Linked DNA regions of Iamia sp. SCSIO 61187. Each later gene encodes a partner of the first gene's protein in a complex. Links are inferred from orthologs where the notes say so. Each region holds a gene or a part of one and is shown on either strand. Other genes may lie near its edges.

What was found.
Region 2: the proteins of dnaB (region 1) and dnaG are in contact, whole or in part, in a crystal structure (PDB 2R6A), measured with the Geobacillus stearothermophilus proteins. The link is inferred for Iamia sp. SCSIO 61187 from one-to-one orthologs. Residues at the interface, in WP_033016901.1 of Geobacillus stearothermophilus: Ser13, Glu15, Ala16, Gln18, Glu91, Leu92, Asp94, Ala95, Val96, Pro97, Thr98, Ala99, Ala100, Asn101, Tyr104, Tyr105, Ile108; in WP_049624496.1 of Geobacillus stearothermophilus: Lys456, Leu457, Leu458, Pro459, Ala460, Asn463, Ala464, Leu467, Leu535, Leu536, Ile537, Ala538, Gln544, Glu545, Asp548, Tyr549, His552.

Annotation. Positions count from the first base shown.
Region 1 is NZ_CP050948.1:5,093,880-5,097,178, reverse strand. Bases 33-3,022 are described here. They hold dnaB (replicative DNA helicase), read left to right. Parts: upstream 33-807; coding sequence 808-2,238; downstream 2,239-3,022. Other genes in these bases: HC251_RS24520 (glycosyltransferase family 39 protein), read right to left, coding at 3,011-3,022; HC251_RS24525 (maleylpyruvate isomerase N-terminal domain-containing protein), read left to right, coding at 2,292-2,966; rplI (50S ribosomal protein L9), read left to right, coding at 33-476. Outside these bases: more of rplI, read left to right, coding at 30-32; more of HC251_RS24520, read right to left, coding at 3,023-3,299. UniProt on the Escherichia coli protein: The main replicative DNA helicase, it participates in initiation and elongation during chromosome replication. Travels ahead of the DNA replisome, separating dsDNA into templates for DNA synthesis.
Region 2 is NZ_CP050948.1:2,099,915-2,103,130, forward strand. Bases 310-3,216 are described here. They hold dnaG (DNA primase), read left to right. Parts: upstream 310-830; coding sequence 831-2,603; downstream 2,604-3,216. Other genes in these bases: HC251_RS10090 (ABC transporter substrate-binding protein), read left to right, coding at 310-693; rpoD (RNA polymerase sigma factor RpoD), read left to right, coding at 2,600-3,216. Outside these bases: more of HC251_RS10090, read left to right, coding at 1-309. UniProt on the Escherichia coli protein: RNA polymerase that catalyzes the synthesis of short RNA molecules used as primers for DNA polymerase during DNA replication.

The DNA.
Region 1 (3,299 bases):
GAGACGACGACCGAGGAGGTCGAGGCCTGATGCGCGTCGTGCTCCACGCCGACGTCGAGGGCGTCGGCACCAAGGGCGAGGTGGTGGAGGTGGCCGACGGCCACGCCCGCAACCTGCTGCTCCCGTCGGGTCAGGCCGTCAAGGCCACCGAGGGCTCCGAGGCCCAGGCCGAGGGCATGCGCCGTCGGCGGGCCATCAAGGACGCGTCCGACCGGGCGTCGGCCGAGGAGGTCGCCAAGGTCCTCGTGCCCACCACCGTCACGGTGACGGCCAAGGCGGGCACCGAGGGACGCCTCTTCGGCTCCGTCGGCACCGCCGAGGTGGCCGAGGCCATCGAGGAGCAGACCGGCATCGTCATCGACCGCCGGCGCCTGATCCTGGACGAGCCCATCAAGGAGACCGGCGAGCACCAGCTCACCGCCCGGCTCCACCCCGCCGTGCAGTTCCCCGTCCGCATCGAGGTCGTGGGGGCCTGATGTCCCGGTCCGGCATCGCCCGGACCGCGCATCGCATCGCACCAGACGCTGGGGGCCGACCCGTCGCGGGTCGGTCCCCGGCGCGCCCGGCGCCACCTCGTCGTCGCCCGCCGTCCACAGTCCGTCCACCTCGTCCACACCGCGCTCCACAGGGAGCGACCTCTTGTTTCCACAGACCCGATCGGTGGATGGTGGAGCGACGCCGGGAGTGCGGCGGGGAGGCAGCGGACCGGCAGGGTGGCCGGGCTCTCCCGTGGCGCGCCCAGCCCACCGCCCTGATCCCCCGCGCCCGCCCCGGCGGGCGGCCCTCGACCCCTGAGCTGCTCCTGCGATGACCGACGCTCCCCCCTTCGACGACGCCCCCCCGTTCGACGACGAACCGCCATCGGACCTGGGATCGGCGGTGCGACGCGCCGCCAGCGGCGGCGGCCGGGGCTCCGGGGCGCGGGTGCCCCCGCACAACCTCGACGCCGAGCGGGCCCTCCTCGGTGCGCTGCTGCTGTCGCGCGACGCCGTGGCCGCGGCGGCCGAGGTCGTGCCCGGGGCCGACGTCTTCTACCGGCCGGCCCACGCCCACATCTACGAGGCCATCACCGTCCTCACCGCCAAGGGCGAGGTCGCCGACCCCATCACCGTCGCCGACGAGCTGCGCCGGCGCGACCTGCTCGACGCCGCCGGCGGCACCGCCGCCCTCGTCGACCTGCAGGCCGACGCCCCCGGCACCGCCAACGCCGCCCACTACGCCCGCATCGTCAAGGACCACTCGCTGCTGCGCCGGCTGATCGGGGCCGCTGGCTCCATCTCCGAGCGGGCCTACGGGGTGCCCGAGGACGTGCGCAAGGTCGTCGACGAGGCCGAGTCGCTGGTGTTCGACATCGCCCGCCACGAGGGCGAGGGCAGCACCGCCCAGCTCACCGACCTCCTCGGCGCCACCATGGACCGCATCGAGGAGCTCCACGACCGGGGCTCGGAGATCACCGGCACACCCACCGGGTTCCACGACCTGGACGAGATCACCGCCGGGCTCCAGCCCGGGGCCCTCGTCGTGCTGGGCGCCCGCCCGGCCATGGGCAAGACCGCCCTGGCCCTCGGGATGGCGACCCACGCGGCCATGAAGGACAACCCGGTCCTGGTCTTCTCGCTGGAGATGAGCAAGCTCGAGCTGGTCCAGCGGATCCTGTGCTCCGAGGCGCGGGTGGACTCCAAGAAGATCCGCAACGGCCGCCTCCAGGAGTCCGACTGGAACGGCATCGCCCGGGCCATGGGACGGCTGGGGACGGCGCCGATCTGGATCGACGACAACCCCAACGTCTCGATCATGGAGATCCGCTCGAAGGCCCGGCGCCTGCGGAGCGAGGTCGGCAGCCTGGGGATGGTGGTGGTCGACTACATCCAGCTGATGACCGGCCGCACCTCGGCCGAGAGCCGCCAGGTCGAGGTGGCCGAGATCAGCCGTGGCCTCAAGCTGCTCGCCCGCGAGCTCGAGTGCCCGGTCGTCGCCCTGGCCCAGCTCAACCGGGGCCTGGAGCAGCGGGCCGACAAGCGCCCCATGCTCTCGGACCTACGCGAGTCCGGCTCGCTCGAGCAGGACGCCGACATCGTCATGTTCCTCTACCGCGACGAGGTCTACGAGCCGACCCAGGAGAACCAGGGCATGGCCGAGCTGGCCATCGCCAAGCAGCGCAACGGGCCCACCGGCAAGGTGATGCTGAGCTTCCTCGGCCACCACACCCGCTTCGAGTCGATGCCCAAGGACACCTGACCCCTCGGCCGGCCATCGGCGCAGGGCGACGGCGGCTGGGCCAGGATGGCCGGGTGACCGACACGGCGCCCCGTCTCCTGGGCGAGGAGTACGCCCGGGGACGGGCCCGTCTGACCGCCCTCCTCGCCTCCGTGTCCGAGGAGGAGTGGGACCGGCCCGTCCCGGCCTGCCCGGGATGGACCGTGCGGGGCGTGGTGGCGCACCTCGTCGGCACCGTGGAGGACGCCCTGGCCGGGCGGATCACCGGACCCCCGTCGGAGGAGCTCACCGCCGAGCAGGTGGCCCGGGCGGCCACCGCTGCCGGGAACGACCTCCTGGCCCGCTGGGACGAGCTGGCGCCGGCGTTCGAGGAGGTGGTCACCGCCGGGGAGATCTGGCCCGCCGTCCTCGACGTGGTGTCCCACGAGCACGACGTCCGCCATGCCCTCGACCGCCCCGGGGGCCGGGACGAGCCGATCGTGGGCGCCGCCGCCGAGGCCCTCGTCGGGGTGCTCGCCGCGCCGTGGACGCTCGAGGTGGTGCTGCCGGGCGGGGCGGCGCTGCGGTCCGAGCCGGCGCCGGGTCCGACGTACCGGGTGCGGACCACCGCCTTCGAGGTGCTGAGACTGCGCCTGGGCCGGCGCTCCCGGGCCGAGGTCCGCCACCTCGCCTGGGACCCCATCCCCCCGCCCGACCTGACACCGCTGTTCGTCTTCGGACCGCGCGCCACGCCGCTCCGCGAGGTCTGAGCGTGGATCGAGGCTGAGCGGGGGCGGGCGGTGCCGAGCCGGGCTCAGTCGCCGACGAACCCGAGCGGGAGCGGGGGCAGGCCGGTGGGGGGTGGCGCCGGGTCCAGCTCGAAGATGCGGATCGTCCGGCGCCCGGTGCCGAACACGGCGACCTCGTGGAGGCCGGGCGGGTCGGCGGCGAGGATGAGGGCGTCGTAGAGCGGGGCCCGGCGGGCCCGGATCGTCCGGGCGTCGGCGACGAGGTAGCGGACCGAGCGGGCTCGGGCGAAGGCGATCACGGCGGGGAGGTCGGCGGCCGGCAGGGCGACCACCGGGCGCTGGCTGTAGTGCTGG
Region 2 (3,216 bases), 3.0 Mb from region 1 along the record:
GTCATCACCCGGCTCAAGCAGGCGGGGGTGACCACCGTCGTCTTCTCCGGCGACCCCGTCGCCCCGGGACCGTTCACCACCGAGGCCACCGCCCAGGACTTCCACCCCGAGTGGGTCCTCGGCCCCCAGGTCCTGGTCGACACGGTGGCCTTCTCCCGCACCTACGACCAGGAGCAGTGGGCCCACGCCTTCGGGCCCAGCCCGCTGACGGTCAAGCCGGACCAGGCCCAACGGTCGCCGTTCGTGCTCTACGAGTGGTTCCACGGCGAGCTGCCGCCCGCCGCCGACACCAGCGCCGTCATCGTGCCCAACCCGTCGCTGTTCTTCTCCGCCGTGTCCGCCGCCGGTCCCGAGCTGACGCCCGAGACGCTGCAGGCCGGCCTCTTCGCCCGGCCGCCGACGCCGTCGTACGAGTCCGAGCCGTCGCTCTCGTTCGGCGACCACGGCTTCTGGCCCTACCCGGACTACAACGGCGTCGACGACGTCACCGAGATCTGGTGGGACCCGGAGGCGACCGGCGAGGACGAGATCGGCCGCGAGGGGACGGGGATGTGGCGCTACGTCAACGGCGGCCAGCGCTACCTGCCGGGGGAGTGGACCGAGGACCTGACGCTCTTCGACGAGGAGGGCACCGAGACGATCCTCGACGCCCCGCCCGAGGGTGAGGTCCCGCCCGAGTACCCGTCCCCCTGAGGGTCACGCGGGCGTGGAGGGGCGGGAGGTCCGGCCGGCGGAAGCCGGGCCTCCCCCCGTCCGGCGTCCCGCCGGGGTGTCGTGGGGCGCTGGTACCTTCCGAGCCATGAGCGTGACGTCGGCGGTCGGGGCCTGACATGGGCATCACCGACGAGACGGTGGCCGAGGTGCGGGCCAAGGCGGACATCGTCCACGTCGCCCAGAACTTCATGCAGCTCAAGAAGGTCGGGCGCCGCTACAGCGGCCTGTGCCCCTTCCACGGCGAGAAGACCCCCAGCTTCTCCGTCAACGCCGAGGACGGGCTGTACTACTGCTTCGGCTGCCAGGCCAAGGGGGACACGATCACGCTGGTGCGCGAGCTCCAGCACCTCGACTTCGCCGAGGCCATCGAGTGGCTGGCGGCCCAGAGCGGCGTGCAGGTCCGCTACACCGAGAAGGGCCAGGGCGAGCAGCGCCAGCGCAAGACCCGCCTGACCGAGGCCGTCGAGCGGGCGGTCGACTGGTACCACGACCGCCTGCTGACCGGGCGGGACGCCGGCCCGGCCCGGGCCTACCTGCGCCACCGCGGCTTCGACGGCGACACCGTCCGGCGCTACCGGCTGGGGTGGGCGCCCGACGACTGGGACCAGCTGTGCCGCCACCTCGACCTGCCCGACAAGGTCCTCGTCGACACCGGCCTCGGGTTCATCAACCGGGCCCGCCGCCAGCAGGACTTCTTCCGGGGCCGGGTCCTGTTCCCCATCTTCGACGCCCAGGACCGCGCCATCGGCTTCGGCGGCCGGATCATGCCGGGACAGGAGGGGCCCAAGTACCGCAACACCGGGCAGACCCCGCTCTACGACAAGAGCAAGGTCCTCTACGGGCTCAACTGGGCCAAGAGCGACGTGGTGAAGGCCGAGGAGGTCATCGTCTGCGAGGGCTACACCGACGTCATCGGCTTCGCCGACGTCGGCGTCCCGCGGGCGGTCGCCACCTGCGGCACGTCGCTCACCGAGGACCACGTCCGCCAGCTGCGCCGCTTCGCCCGGCGGCTGGTGCTGGCCTTCGACCCCGACGCCGCCGGGGCGGCCGCCGCCGAACGGGTGTACGCTTGGGAGCAGGCCCACGAGCTGGAGGTGGTGGTGGCTGACCTGCCCCCGGGCCTGGATCCCGGCGATCTCGCACGCTCCGACCCGGACCGCCTCCGCGCCGCCGTCGAGAACCCCACCCCGTTCCTCGGGTTCCGCGTCGAGCGGGCCCTCGCCGGCGGTCGGCTCGACACCCCCGAGGGGCGGGCCCGGACGGCCGAGGCCGCCCTCGACGTGATCGGCGAGCACCCCAGCGACTTCGTCCGCGACCAGTACGTGATGGAGGTGGCCGACCGCTGCCGCATCGACGTCGAGCGGCTGCGGGCCTCGCTCCGCCCCGGGGGACGGCCGAGCGTCCGGGTGGCCGAGGCCCCGCGCCGGGCGGCGCACTCGGAGGACCCGGAGGTGTCGGCGCTGCGGCTCGCTGTGGACGCCGACCACCGGTCCGAGATGCTGCCGCTCCTGCACGAGGTCCTCTTCGCCGACGATCGCCACGCCGTGGCCTTCCGGGCCCTGCGCGACGCCGAGGGCGACCTGCACCGGGCCATCGACGACGCCGACCCCGACACCGCCGAGCTGCTGGCGCGCCTCGCCGCCGAGGACGATCCGGGCGACCCCTCCGACGTGCGCCGGATCCTGCTCCGCGCCCAGGGCCAGCGGGAGGTCGCCCTGCTGCGCCGGCAGCTGCGGGGTGCGTCCGACCAGACCGCGGCCGAGCTCAACCCGATCCTGGCCTGGCTGCTGACCCGCCTCCAGGCCGTCGCCCCCGATGCGCGAACCGGGAGAGATGTCGAGGACCAGTTGCTAGCGTGGCTCGCCGAGAGGGCCGAGGAGAGGTCATGACCGGAGCCACGGGGGCCGTGCCCCCTGATGTCGCTCCCGATGTGGAGCCAGAGGCACCGGACGAGGCCGCCCCGGCACCGATCGCAGCCGCCCCCGACCTGATGGCCCCCGAGGCGGTCGCCTCCCGACCCGCCCTCGACGCCCGGGTCATCGATGCCCGGCCCCGGCCGAACGTGCACCCCGGAACCGGGAAGCGCCCGGCGGTGCGGGCGCCGACCACCGACCGGGGGAGCGGGTCGGCCGACTCGGTGCGCATCTACCTGCGCGAGATCGGCCGGGTGCCGCTGCTCACCGGGCCCCAGGAGGTCGACCTGGCCCAGCGCATCGAGCGCGGCGCCGAGGCCGCCCTCCGGCTCGCCGACCTGGCCGCGGCCGACGGCCTCGACGCCCTCGGGTTCGCCGAGCGCCGCCGTCTCGAGCGCCAGTGCCGCGACGGCGAGGAGGCCAAGTCCCAGCTGATCCAGGCCAACCTGCGCCTCGTCGTCTCGGTGGCCAAGCGGTACGTGGGCCGGGGCATGCAGCTCCTCGACCTCATCCAGGAGGGCAACCTCGGGCTGATGCGGGCGGTCGAGAAGTTCGACTGGACCAAGGGCTTCAAGTTCTCGACCTACGC